2 regions of the Halomonas hibernica genome follow, and region 2 is predicted to be linked to the other one. Evidence: predicted binding sites of a transcription regulator. Region 2 holds the regulator's gene; the other holds the start of a gene.

Region 1 (7,223 bases), on a different contig from region 2:
ATTGATAGCGTGTTAATTAACATGGGGCGGCCACCGCGTGACTTCAACCACCTATTCAAAAAAGCCCATACCACGTTTGGCGCCATAAGCGATAGAATTATGAAAATTCGCTTGCTAACATTCTCTTGCTAACCAAGATACCGCCCATGCCCCCCGATAACGACACACTTGCAGCGACCGATGCCCCGCTGCTTCCCATTCACCGCCAGCCGGGCTTTTTAAGCTTTCTTCTCTCTCGCCTTGCTGCCGTTTTTGCCATGCAAATTCAAGCCATTGTGGTGGCATGGCAGGTATATGACATTACCCGCGATGCCATGTCGCTTGCCTACGTGGGGCTTGCGCAGTTTCTGCCTATGGTGATTTTACTGCTGCCCGCAGGCGATGTGGTCGACCGTTTTCCGCGCAAGCGCATCCTACAACTCAGTTGGGCGGTACAGGGTATCTGTAGCGCCCTGCTGCTTTTATTGGCGCAGGCCAATCATGGCAGCGTTATTGAATTTTATGCTGTGCTGGCTCTGTTTGGCTGTGCTCGGGCGTTTACCGGCCCCACGCTGCAAAGTATGTTGCCCAACATTGTGCCCCGCACTCAGTTGGCCCAGGCCATTGCGCTGAATAGCTCGATCATGAAAGTCGCCGTGATCAGCGGGCCATTGCTGGGCGGCGTGCTTTACGCCATGGGCGGCGGTAGTCTGGCCTACGCCGTGTGCCTGGGCTGCTTTATCGTCGCGCTGGCCTTACTGGTGCTGGTACCGGTGCGCTATGTCGAGAAAGCCAAGGTATTGGAAAGTACCGCTTGGAAGCGTTTTTCCGCAGGTATTCGTTATATCCGCTATCAGCCGATTATTCTGGGCGCCATTTCGTTGGATCTGTTTGCCGTGCTGCTGGGCGGCGTCGTGGCACTGCTGCCCATTTACGCTCAGGAAGTCTTGCATGTGGGCCCTGAAGGATTGGGTGCTCTGCGCAGCGCAATTGCGGTGGGTGCATTATTGATGGGGCTTTATCTTGGCGTTCGCGGCATCAAGCGACGCGCCGGGCATGTGATGTTTGCCGCCGTGGCCGTGTTCGGGTTGGCGAATCTAGTGTTCGCGTTCTCCACCCTGTTCTGGGTGTCGATGATCGCCATGCTGGTGGCGGGTGCGGCCGATATGATCAGCGTTTATGTACGCACCACCGTGATTCAGCTAGCCACGCCGGATGAAATGCGCGGCCGAGTGAATGCCGTCAATATGCTGTTTATTGGCTCAAGCAATGAGTTAGGCGAGTTCCGCGCGGGCAGCATGGCCGCCGGGTTTGGCGTAGTGCCCGCCGCGGTAATTGGCGGCGTAGGCACGCTGGCGGTGGTCGGCCTGTGGATGCGTCTGTTCCCGACGCTATGTCGGGTCGACCGCTTCGATGATGCCCGCTGAAGCAAGCATATTAGCGGGGCTGCTCGCGACCATACTGACCACGCTGCCCACCAGAATCACACAGGGTGACGGCAGCGGATGATCCGCCAGGCGCTGGGGCATATCATTAAGCGTACCCACCAATGCCTGCTGTTCGGGCAGGCTGGCATTGGCGACCAGCATGATCGGCCACTCATCGGGCAGTCCCGCCTGGCGTAGCCCTGTGCAAATGGCCTCTACCTTGGAAAGCCCCATATAAAATACCAGGGTTTCATCGCGACGGGCCAGGGTTTGCCAGTCGGGCGCGCCGCCCTCACGGCATAGCTGTGCAGTAATAAAGCGCAGTTGCTGAGAGTGGCCCCGGTCGGTCAGCGGAATCCCCAAACTTGCGGCGGCGGCAGACGCCGCAGTAATCCCGGGCACAATGTGTGCGGGCACATTGGCATCCGCCAGGGCGGCAAGCTCTTCGCCCATACGCGCAAATATGCCGGGGTCACCGCCTTTCAAGCGCACCACCGATTTGCCGGCGGTTGCCAATTTGACCATCAAGGTGCCAATTTCCGCTTGCGGCATGCTGTGATGGCCGCTGGCCTTGCCAACGTAGTAACGCTCAGCGGAAAGCGGAACCAGCCCTAACACATCGTCGCCTACCAAACGGTCATACACGATAGCATCGGCCTGCATTAACAGCCGCGCGGCTTTCAGCGTTAACAGCTCCATATCACCACTGCCCGCACCAACCAGATACACATGCCCAGCCGTGCATTCGCCGCGTAGCTTAAGCGAAGGAGTGCTTGAGGCGCTGCGTGGGGAACGCTGGAACGGCGACAGCACGCGCTGCGTAAAGCACAACGTGGCCTCAGGCCACTTCTGTAGTAGACGCTTGCTTAGCACGCGCATGTGAACGCTCCTCTTCAATCAGGGACTTCAATTCAGGCAAACAACTACCGCATTGGGTTCCGCAAGCAAGCCGTGCGCCCAACGCTTCAACGCTGGTATCACCGGCACGAATAGCATTAACAATCGCCGCCTGGCCCACTTGGTGGCAGCTGCATACTACGGGGCCGGTATCCGCAGCGCCATCTTCGCACCCCGCCAGCAGTCGGCGCCGGTGCTTATCACTGATGGCTGTTTCGTTAAAACGCGCTTCAAGCCAGGCAAGCCCGGGCAATTCGCGCGGCGGGCCGACCATCAGCCACCAGCGCAGTTTGCCCCGCACAATAGCCGCAGCGCGCAAGCGGCCATTGCCGCTGTCTTCACACCACAAAGAAGCCCCTTCGGGTAGCCACGTAGTGAGTAGCGCCAGCCAATCATGTACCGGCTTTGCATCAGCCAGCTGCCAACGCTGACAGCCCTGCATGGGTACGCGTGCCCAATAATCGCTTCTGCACCACGGGGGCACTTCCTGACTATTATCCCCTAATGGATGGGCAATCAACAGCGTTGCCTCCCAAGCTGCTTCAAGCGGTGCCAGCGCCACAGCGCCGTGCTTGGCTTCTGGCTGGCCTGACACAGGGTCGGTCAAAGCTTTTAGCATGGCACCGCTACGCGCCGATTTACTGAACGCATCGCTCCAGTGCATGGGAATAAACACCTCGCCACGCCGCTGGGCATTCGAGATTCGCACGCGCCCCCGGTACTCGCCACTGGCGGCGGACAATACTGCCAGTTGCTGGTCGCCAATGCCATAGTTCGCAGCATCGTCTGGATGGAGCTCAATAAACGGCTCGTGGCGATGGTTCATTAGCCGGGGCGCACGCGCCGTGCGCGTCATGGTGTGCCACTGATCACGAATACGCCCGGTGTTCAGGCGCAGCGGGTAGGCGTCACTTAAGCGTTGCTCCGGCAAGCGCGGCGTTATGGCGATGAAGTTGGCGCGCCCATCAGGCGTGGCAAACTTGCCATCTTCAAATAACCGCGCCGTTCCGTGAGGCGCTGAAGACGTCACCGGCCACTGAATAGGCGCCAGCGCGTCGTAGCCCTCGCGCCCAAGTCCCACCAGGCCGGAAATATCGAATAGCCGTTTGCTCTCTCCCTCATTCTCGAAGCCGGAAAGGCGCGCGTGCTCATCAAAAATCTCATGGGGATGGTTATAGTCAAACGCCTCATGAAAGCCCAACCGTTTGGCGGCTTCGCACATAATCCACCAGTCGTGACGTGCCTGGCCAGGCGCAGGTAGCAAACCACGCTGCCGTGAAATACGCCGCTCGGAATTGGTCACCGTGCCGTCTTTTTCAGACCACCCCGTCGCGGGCAGAATGATATCGGCGTACGCCAGCAGGTCGGTATGGCTGGCGCACTCAGACACAATTACCAGTGGGCACTTTTCAAGCGCACGCCGCACGCGGGCGGCATCCGGCAAGCTGACCACCGGGTTGGTGGCCATTATCCACAGCGCCTTTATGTCGCCCCACTCAACTGCTTCAAAAAGCTCAATCGCCTTATAGCCAGGCGCCTGGGGCAATTCAGGCGTTAACGTTTCCGTCGCCCAGAAGCGGGTGACTCGCCTGAGGGCGCCGGGCGTGTGGTAATCCATATGCGCGGCCAGCTGGTTGGCAAGCCCACCCACTTCACGCCCGCCCATGGCATTGGGTTGGCCGGTAATCGAGAAAGGCCCCGCCCCCGGCAAGCCGATTTTGCCGCCCGCCAGATGACAGTTGATGATCGCGTTGCACTTATCAGTACCGCTTGTGGATTGATTGACGCCCTGGGAGTAGAGCGTCACGACATGGAGTTGGCTGGCAAACCAGTAGTAAAAGGTCTCCAGCCGCTCTGGGTCGATATCACATATCGCCGCCACGCCATTAATGTCGCAGTGGCTCGCGGCCAGTAGCGCTTCGTCGAAACCTTGTGTATGGCGGTCCAGATAGAGCTGATCCAGCTTGTTATTCTCAGCCATCCAGGCCAGCAGACCGTTGAACAGCACCGCATCGCTGCCGGGTGCGATGCCGAGGTAAAGGTCGGCAATTTCGCAGCTGTCGGTCACGCGTGGGTCGATGACCACCACCCGCATCAGCGGATTGCGCGTTTTGGCGACCTTCAAGCGCTGATAGAGTACTGGATGGTTCCAGGCCAGATTCGAGCCCACCAGCACCACCAGCTCGGCCTCTTCAATATCTTCATAGTTGCAGGAAACGGCATCCGCGCCCAACGAACGTTTATACGCCGCCACGGCAGAGGCCATGCAGAGCCGTGAGTTGGTATCCAGGTGCGGCGTGCCTAAAAAGCCTTTAAATAGCTTATTGGCCACATAGTAATCTTCGGTCAATAGCTGGCCTGAAAGATAGGCACCGACTGACTCAGCGCCGTAAGTTGCGCGAGTTGTTTGCAACCGCTCTGCCAAGGTGGTTAACGCCACATTCCAGTCAACCGCTTGGCCATCGACCCAGGGCGTGGTGAGCCGGTCATGGTGGCCGAGGGTTTCGTGAAGTGCCGAGCCTTTCACACATAGCCGACCAAAGTTGGCGGGGTGGTCACGGTCGCCTTCAACGGCGCTGATTGTGCCGCTAGCCACAGTGGCGATTACGCCGCAGCCGACACCGCAATAAGGGCACGTTGTGTTTGCTTTACAAGCCGAGCGTGTGGCCTGGGACATACTGATTTCCTCCCGCTTAAAAGCAAAAAGCGCCCAAGCGAGCCTCACAAAAAGCCTGCCTGGACGCCGTTGTCTCAGGGACACCTGCACCGGTGCCAAATGTCGCACTGCTGGGATTGGACATACTTATTAATGGCCTGTCGTCTGATGGCGTTAGCGTTGTTATTTGCCCCTCAAACTCGATGGCTGCATTTTATTGTGCCGATAAACCCATTTGTGCTTTGTTGCTTGTTGCCAAGGTAATAGCAAGGCCTACGCCAACCAACCCATTAAAACAAAAACACCAAATTAAACAGAAGGTTAATAACCAATAAAATATCTTTCGACTTATCTTGTAGGCAGGTTTTTTGCTAACGTTGACTACTCACGGTGCATTCTTACCGCTTAGCGCACCAATAGCGTGCGCAGGCTGAGCGTAAGCGGCTGAAAAGGCGCTGCCTTCAATCTACCTCTTTAAACCAAAGCATTGATAATCAATATAAAAATAAATAATTAACGATATTTGGCTGATTAATTGCCCTGTACTGGTTAGATAAATTTAAGCTTAGCGGGCAGCCAACGGTGGCTGCTCTGTGCGAAACCCAACAAACGGGTTTGGCCTCAGCTACCGGGCAACGAAGCCCCTGATACGGTTTTCCTGGTAATCCACTTGCCCGGGACGCTGACTCAGGGGCTTTTTTTATTGGCTTTTCTTCAGCGCTGCCGAGTATTTGTGGATAGGCATTTGTAGCCAAGCGCTAAACTGTAAGGAGCAACCTATGATCGCTATCTCTCGGTGCTCGTCTGATGATCACTTGGTCATTATCGGCAACGGCATGGCGAGCCAGCGTCTGCTAGAGGCGGTCGTTAAATTGCCTCACCGACCCCAGCAGATAACGGTGATTGGTGCAGAAGCATCTCCCGCTTATAACCGGATACTGCTATCGCCACTGCTCGCCGATGAAATGCCGCCTAGCGCCCTCACCTTGCGGGATGCGCAGTGGTACGCCAAGCAAGGTATCACCCTCCACCTGAATGAATGCGTGCTGGAGATCAACCGCGAAGAGCAGCGTGTTGTCACTACCTGCCGCACGCTGACCTATGACCGCTTGGTGATTACCACCGGCTCACGCCCAACGCTGCCCGAGGTTCCCGGCATTGGCCTTAACGGCGTGTATGGGTTTCGTACCCTGCAAGATGCCGACACGCTCGCAACGCTTGCCCTACAGGGCGGCGAATGTGTCGTAATCGGCGGCGGTTTGTTGGGCCTGGAGGCCGCCGAAGGGCTTCGCAAGCGGGGTGCCAGCGTCAGCGTTCTACAGCGCAGCGAGCGATTGATGAATCGTCAGCTGGATAGCATGGCCGCTGGGCTGCTTGAAACGACGCTTACCCTGCGTGGCTTGACCATCTTAACCAATGCGCGCATCCGCCATTTTGAAGACGATGGCGCAGGCAACTTAGCCGTTGTTGTACTCGGGGATGGCCAGCGTCTGCCTGCTCAGAGCGTCATCGTGGCAACCGGTATTACACCTAACGCAGAACTGGGCCATCTGGCAGGCCTGGCAACGCAGCGCGCCATCATGGTTGATGACACGCTCACCACCTCAGACCCGCGTATTCACGCATTGGGTGAGTGCTGCCAGTTCGAGCAGCACACCTACGGCCTGGTCGAGCCAATCTGGCGCCAAGTAGATGTGTTAGCCAACACGCTGTGTGGCGATGGCAGCGCCCGCTATAGTGAGGCGCCGACCGCCACCAAGCTTAAAATCAGCGGCGTGGCCCTTTACGCGTTTGGCCCCACCGAGGCTGCGCCAGAACACGAAGTACTGCATTACAGCGACCCGGAAAGCGGTGATTACCGCCGTTTGTTACTGCGTAACGAAAGACTTGAAGGCGCGGTGCTGTATGGCGATACCCATTCCGGTCCCTGGTATTTCGCCCAAGCGCTGGCCAAAACCAATCTAGGCACCTGCCGCCAAGCGTTGCTGTTCGGTGAAGCCGATGCCAACGCCCTGCTTCTTGATACCCCACCCACTCCCTCATCGACGCTGGAGGCAGCTTAGCCATGTCCACCACCTCTAAACGCAACGTAATTATTATTGGTAACGGTATGGTCGGCCACCACCTGGTCGAACAGTTGGTTGAAAACGGCGCCTTGTCGCAGATGAGCGTCACCGTGTTTGGCGAAGAGCGCCACCGTGCTTATGATCGCGTGCACCTTTCTGAATACTTCAAGGGCCGCGACGCCGAAGCGCTGGCCCTGT
Region 2 (7,223 bases):
TTCTAAATATTCTCGAACATCAAGCTTGGCTTCAATGGCACTTATGGCAAGGCGTGCGTTCCAACCCACCCTAAAAACCCGTTAAAGCGCTATGCTTATAGATGCCCACAAAATGGTATTCTTGTCAGTTAATCGCACTACGTTTGCACTGTATTTCTATTAAAACGAGATGTTCATGCCCCAGCCCTCACCCACTGTTAGCCCGTTGCGTGAAAGCGCCCTACGCACGCTGCAAATAGAACAAGCCGCCATTGGCGGTCTTCAAGGCAAGCTTGATGAAAGCTTCGACCGTGCATGTGAATTGATGCTGGCGTGTCAGGGCCGGGTCGTCGTGACGGGAATGGGCAAGTCTGGCCATATAGCAGGAAAGCTGGCCGCCACGCTTGCCAGCACCGGCACACCTGCTTTTTTTGTTCACCCTGGTGAAGCTAGCCACGGCGACCTGGGGATGATTACACGCAACGACGTAGTCCTGGCACTTTCAAACTCCGGAGAAACCGCCGAAGTGACAGCGCTACTGCCTCTGTTAAAACGGCTAGGCACACCGTTAATTAGCATGACAGGCCGCCCTGGCTCAACACTTGCCAAACATGCGGATGCTCACCTGAACAGCGGTGTTGAGCGCGAAGCGTGCCCTCTGGACTTGGCCCCCACAAGTTCCACGACGGCCGCCCTTGCCCTGGGCGACGCGCTTGCCGTTGCGCTACTTGAAGCACGCGGATTTACCGCTGATGATTTTGCCTTATCGCATCCCGGTGGCAGTCTGGGAAAACGACTGCTATTGCGCGTTAAAGACCTTATGCATAGCGGCACACGCTTGCCGCAGATAGCACTAGGCAGCCCGCTGCGTGATGCGCTCTTGGAGATTACCCGCCAAGGGTTGGGATTTACCTGTGTTGTCGACAGCGAAGGGCGACTTGCAGGTGTTTATACCGATGGCGACTTACGCCGCACCCTCGACCAGTTTCATGATCTGCGTAAAGTAACCGTGGACGATGTAATGACCCGACCCGGCAAACGCATTGGCCCCGACCTACTGGCCGCCGAAGCGGTGCGCATCATGGAAGATAGCCGTATTACTGCGCTAGCGGTCGTCGATGACGAACAGCGACCCATCGGGGCGCTCCATATGCACGACTTGCTTGCCAGCGGCGTTATCTAACCACTTTACCCAACAGTTTACTAACAAGGAGTCTCTATGGCCCTCCCCACTGCGCTACTTGACCAGCTTCGCCATGTGCGACTACTTGCCCTCGATGTTGACGGTGTGCTCACCGATGGACGGCTATACTTTCAAGCCGATGGTATCGAGATCAAAGCCTTCCATACACAAGACGGCCATGGCTTAAAGTTGCTTAAACGTGTGGGCATTCATGTGGCGTTAATTACAGGACGCGACTCCCCCATGGTGAGCCAGCGTGCTGCGGCGCTGGGAATTAACCTTGTCCATCAGGGCTGCGAAGATAAGCTCACTACTTTGAAAGCGCTGTGCGAGCGCCTCAATCTGAACCTAAGTCAGGTGGCTTACTGCGGCGATGACTTGCCTGATCTTGCGCCTATCAAACGCGCAGGCGTTGGCATTACGGTACCCAACGCACCCGATTACATGCATACCCACGCTGACTGGATTACCGACCGCTTGGGTGGTCACGGCGCCGTACGTGAAATTTGCGATACATTGCTTGAAGCGCAGGGCCACTGGAGTACTGTTCTTGAGTCGTATTTGAATGGTCGCGTGTAATGTTTCAAAGGACCAAGAAACGCGTCGGGTTAGCGGCCCTGGTGATCGCTTTAGGGGGGCTGCTGGTATGGCTGGACCCACGCGGTCCGGAAGACCGGCCCGTTGACGAAGAAGCGCAGGCTGAAGAGCCTGGCCACGTGCTGGAAAATGCCGAGATCACGCTGTTTGGTGAAACAGGGCATATCCAGCAGTCGCTGGCCGCGCCTTTATTGGTTTACATACCACAAAGCACCCTGGCCGAAGTCACTCAACCCGAGGCGACGCTGTTTGATAGTGATAACCGAGAGTGGCTCGCTCACGCCAACGAAGGCGTTCTGAACACGGCCACCCAAGCGCTAACACTGTCTGGTGATGCACGGCTTCTGGCGCCTACAGAAGGCTGGCAGCTTGATACTGAGTTATTACATTATGATGGGGTAGCGCGTCATGTCTGGAGTGAGGCGCCCGCCCTGTTTCAGCAGCCACCTCAACGAATGAGCGCATCACGTATGGATGTTTGGCTTGATGATAGCCAGGTCCGACTAACCGATAACGTCCGCGGCCATCACCCCCCCGCAACACAAAATCCTTAGGAGTCGCTATGAACGCTTTTATTCGCACCGCGCTTTTCGCCCTTGCGGTGCCGCTATCGGCAGCGGCCCAGACAAGCCAAGCCCCTATTGAAGTAGAAGCCGACCAGCTAGACCTTGATCAGCGTGCAGGCACTGCCGTTTATTCAGGCGATGTCAATATTCGCCAAGGCAATATGCAGCTACGTGGTGATCGCGTTGAAATTATCCGTAACGATGCGGGTGAGCTTTCTCGCGCTATTGCCACCGGTGAGCGGGCCTATCTACGCAATCAACTCGATGATCAGGACGCGCCGATGGAAGGATGGGCACGCCGCGTGGTTTATCACGTAGCAGAGCGGCGTGTAGAGCTTATTGACCAGGCCGAACTGACCCAAGCGGGCGATCAGTTTACCGGTGGCCGCTTGGAATACTTCATTGACCGCGAAGTGGTGCAGGCACGCTCCGATGTAAATGGTAGCGAGTCGCAGCGTATTCGTATGACGCTTCAGCCAGCGCAATAGGAGCCAACCATGTCTATTGCGGAAGCACCGCCCATAAAAACTCTTTACGCCAATCACTTGGCAAAAAGCTATAAGCGCCGCCGCGTGGTTAAAGACATTAGCCTAGAGATTGCTCAAGGCAGCGTGGTTGGCCTGCTTGGCCCTAACGGCGCGGGTAAAACCACATCATTTTATATGATTGTGGGCCTGGTGAAGTCTGATGCGGGTACGGTGCGTATCGACGAGCAAGACTTAACCCGCGTTCCCATGCACGAACGCGCGATGGCCGGCATTGGCTATCTACCCCAGGAAGCGTCTATTTTTCGCAAGCTATCGGTTGCGGATAACATTATGGCGATTCTGGAAACTCGCAAAGATCTGGACAGGGCAGGACGAGAGCAGCGGCTTGAGGCCCTGCTTGACGACTTTCATATTACCCACATCCGTGACAGCTTGGGCATGAGCCTTTCCGGCGGCGAGCGGCGGCGCGTCGAAATTGCCCGCTCCTTGGCCACAGAGCCCGCGTTTATCTTGCTGGATGAGCCGTTTGCAGGTGTCGACCCCATCTCGGTTGGTGAAATCAAGAGCATTATTCGCGCCTTAAAACAGCGCCACATTGGCGTGCTAATTACTGACCATAACGTCCGAGAAACACTGGATATTTGCGATATCGCCTATATTGTCGGTGACGGCCATATCATTGCTGGCGGTAGTCCTCAGACTATCCTTGATAACCAAAAAGTGAGGGAAGTTTACCTGGGTGCTGATTTTCGCCTATAAATTTAATTTCACCGCTAAACAGTGATCTGCAGTAAAAATTTTATCAGTGGCATGCTTATTGCACTTGCACAACAACATGACTCGCACTAGGGTGAAGCTTTCCGATTAACGAGTGGTTCTCAGATGGTCATGAAAGCTTCTCTCCAATTGCGTATCGGTACGCAGCTGACCATGACACCTCAGCTGCAGCAAGCGATTGCACTGCTACAGCTATCGACATTGGATCTACGTCAGGAAATTCAGCAGGCGCTGGATGCCAACCCAATGCTGGAGCAGGAAGATGAGTTCGGCGAGCAGGCGACCGTCGAAACACCCGGCGAGGAGTGGTCAGAAAGCATTCCCGAGGAACTCTCTGTCGATAGCGACTGGTCTGATACTTACCAGGACATGGGTAGCTCTGGCAGCAGCGAAGGCCCCGATTTTGAACGCCAGGCCGCGGGACAAAGCCTGCATGGGCATCTCCTTTGGCAGCTGGCGATGACCGATTTTACGGCTCGTGAGCAGCTAATCGCCGAAAGCCTGATTGATGCACTGGATGCCAATGGCTACCTGACGCAGCCGCTCAACGATATCCGCGATGGGTTACGTGCTCAGAGCATCGAAGGTCTCAGCCAGCGAGAGTTGGAGACCATTCTGATGCGCTTACAGCAGTTCGAGCCAACGGGCGTCTTCGCCCGTGACTTGCGTGAATGTTTGATGCTTCAGCTAGCAACGCTCCCCGACGACACGCCCCTACTGGTTCCCGCGCGCCGATTGGTTCGTCAGTTTCTAGAAGCGCTGGGCAAAAATGACATGCGCCTATTAAAGCGCCGCCTAAGCCTGGACGATGAGCAGCTAGACGATGTGATCGGTCTGATCCGAAGCCTGGACCCACGCCCAGGCAGTGCTTATGGCGCCACCGACGATAGCTACATCACGCCCGACCTGGTTGTACGTCATGATCATGAAGGCTGGCACCTGGAGCTTAACCCTGAAGCCCTGCCCCGGCTGCGCATCCAGCCCGACTACGCCAGCTTAATCAAGCGTGCAGACAAGAGTCAGGATAACCAGTTTTTAAAAGAGCACTTGCAAGAAGCGCGCTGGCTAATCAAAAGCCTGTCCAGCCGCAACGACACGCTTCTACGCGTAGGACGCGAGATTATCACTCGCCAAATCGGTTTTTTAGAGCACGGTGAAGAAGCGATGAAGCCGTTGATTCTTGCCGATATTGCCGAGGCGGTTGAGATGCACGAATCAACCATTTCTCGGGTCACCACACAAAAATATATCCATACCCCACGGGGCGTCTTCGAACTTAAGTACTTTTTCTCAAGCCAAATTAGCGGGCAGGATGGCGCAGACAGCCACTCAAGCACCGCGATTCGCGCCCGGCTTAAAAAGTTGATTCAAGATGAGCCTCCCGGCAAACCTCTTTCGGACAGTCGTTTGGTGACATTACTGGGAGATGGCGGCATCACAGTGGCACGCCGTACGGTGGCGAAATATCGTGAGTCGCTGGGCATTCCCTCATCAAGTGAACGTCGTCGTTTGCGTTAGTCGTTACAAGAGAAATGGCAAAACTCGCGACAGGGGCTTTGCAACACCGTAAAAAGGGTTACAATCGAAATTCAGTCCGATGGATAAGGAGCACGTCAATGCAAGTAAATATCACGGGTCATCATGTAGAACTGACTGACGCCTTGCGTGACTACGTTAATGAAAAGCTTGAACGCATCGAACGTCATTACGACCACATCACCACGGTACAAGTCACCTTATCTATTGAGAAGGAGCGCCAACATGCCGCGTGCACCCTTCATGCGGCAGGCGCCGACCTACATGCCGACGCCGAAGATGTCGACATGTACGCCGCTATTGACGCCTTAGCAGACAAAATTGATCGTCAACTCGTTAAGCACAAGGAAAAAGCACAAGCTCGCGCCCAAGGCGCTGGCGTGCGTTAATTCAATGACGTTGGAAACCATCCTCCCCCCGGAGCGCGTACTTTACGACGTGCCCGGGGGCAGCAAAAAGCGGGTGCTGGAGTTTTTCAGCACCTTTATCGCTCAAAATACACCCAGTCTGGATAGTCAGGAAGTTTTCAGCCGACTGATCGGCCGGGAACGCCTTGGCAGCACGGGGATCGGTAACGGCGTCGCCATCCCCCATGCGCGCAGCCCACATTGCGTTACGCCTATTGCGGGTTTTTTAAAATTATCAGAACCTATTGATTTTGATGCTATTGATGGCGACCCGGTCGACCTCGTCTTTGTGCTGCTTGTTCCCGAAGAGGCTGACGACACGCATTTGTCGCTTTTGGGCCAAGTGGCCACCATTATGAATGATGCGAGCACACGCCAGGCATTACGCAAAACCAGCAGCCAGCGCGATTTGCTTGACCTGCTGATGAGCAAGATTCGCGAACAGGCCGCTCCATAATCGCCCATAACGACTAACACGTTTTCATGCGTTATCCCTTTTATACGTTCAATCAGAGAGAGCCACTATGCAACTGGTGATTATTAGCGGCCGCTCTGGCTCTGGCAAGTCAATCGCTTTACAAGCGCTGGAAGATATTGGCTATTACGCCATTGATAATCTCCCTGCCATGTTGCTTGGTTCTTTGGTTGACGAACTCCGTGACGAGGGTGAGCGCACACATCTAGCGGTCAGTATTGATGCCCGCAACCTGCCAGCGGCGCTTGAGCGTCTTCCCGTACTGCTTGAAGAGCTGCGCGCGCGGCCTATAGATTGTCAGGTTATCTATCTAACCACCGATTCACGTATTTTACTTGAACGCTACTCTGCGACACGGCGACGCCATCCGTTAACGCGCAACAGTGATATGACGCTTGAAGAGGCAATAGAGAAAGAGGAAGAGACGCTCAACGAAATACGTGATTTGGCCGACCTGCGGATTGATACATCACGCTTATCGGTCCACGACCTGCGTCGGCGCATTTCAGACCAGGTAGCCCACCAGCGCAAGGACCAGCTAACACTCACCTTTGAGTCGTTCGGCTACAAGCATGGCGTACCCATGGATGCAGATTTAGTCTTTGATGTACGCTGCCTGCCCAACCCTTATTGGGACCCAACGCTACGCCAGTACACAGGACGTGATGCCACGATTATTGCGTTTCTGCGCGGCTACCCGATTGTCGAAGAGATGAGCCATGATATTCAGGCAATGCTTGAGCGCTGGCTGCCTGCTTACCAAAATAGTCAGCGCAGCTATATGACGGTAGCTATTGGCTGTACCGGCGGGCAGCACCGTTCTGTGTATATTGCCGAGCAGCTGGCGCAAAAGCTGGCACCGCTCATCGGCGAAGTCCAGTTGCGTCACCGAGAATTGGAGCTGCAATACACGCTACGAGGAACCCGGGCAGAGCCACTGACGGCTTCTCCATTTTCCGAGCAGACGCCCAGCCCTACGTAAACGCTTACGCCTAATGACACCACTCGGAAAAAAGGACCCAGGGTGCCAGAAAGAACCTTAACACTGACCAATCAGCGCGGCCTACATGCTCGCGCCGCCACAAAGCTGGTGAAGTGCAGCCAGCACTACTCCGCCAGCATACAGGTGTATAAACAGCAGCAAATGGCTGATGCAGCCAACATCATGTCGCTATTGATGCTAGCTGCACCCTGCGGCACCCAACTGCGGATTTG

Evidence for each region. The regulator sigma-54, encoded in region 2, starts transcription at its own class of promoters, with help from an activator protein. The targets are predictions, from matches to a motif close to TGGCACNNNNNTTGCTNT.
Region 1: FKN99_RS11910 (nitrate reductase) is a predicted target of sigma-54. The motif match lies at 5,223-5,240, and genes of this name have one in related genera.

The regions. Positions count from the first base shown of each region.
Region 1 is NZ_VIFN01000007.1:60,932-68,154, forward strand. Features, by position in the region: gene FKN99_RS11900 (MFS transporter) at 147-1,406, shown strand; gene cobA (uroporphyrinogen-III C-methyltransferase) at 1,371-2,285, opposite strand; gene FKN99_RS11910 (nitrate reductase) at 2,245-4,980, opposite strand; gene FKN99_RS11915 (NAD(P)/FAD-dependent oxidoreductase) at 5,739-7,022, shown strand; gene nirB (nitrite reductase large subunit NirB) at 7,025-7,223, shown strand, end outside.
Region 2 is NZ_VIFN01000001.1:404,398-411,620, reverse strand. Features, by position in the region: gene FKN99_RS01910 (KpsF/GutQ family sugar-phosphate isomerase) at 176-1,162, shown strand; gene FKN99_RS01905 (KdsC family phosphatase) at 1,199-1,741, shown strand; gene lptC (LPS export ABC transporter periplasmic protein LptC) at 1,741-2,313, shown strand; gene lptA (lipopolysaccharide transport periplasmic protein LptA) at 2,322-2,813, shown strand; gene lptB (LPS export ABC transporter ATP-binding protein) at 2,823-3,572, shown strand; gene FKN99_RS01885 (RNA polymerase factor sigma-54) at 3,696-5,108, shown strand; gene hpf (ribosome hibernation-promoting factor, HPF/YfiA family) at 5,207-5,515, shown strand; gene FKN99_RS01875 (PTS sugar transporter subunit IIA) at 5,520-5,990, shown strand; gene rapZ (RNase adapter RapZ) at 6,058-6,990, shown strand; gene FKN99_RS01865 (HPr family phosphocarrier protein) at 7,033-7,223, shown strand, end outside.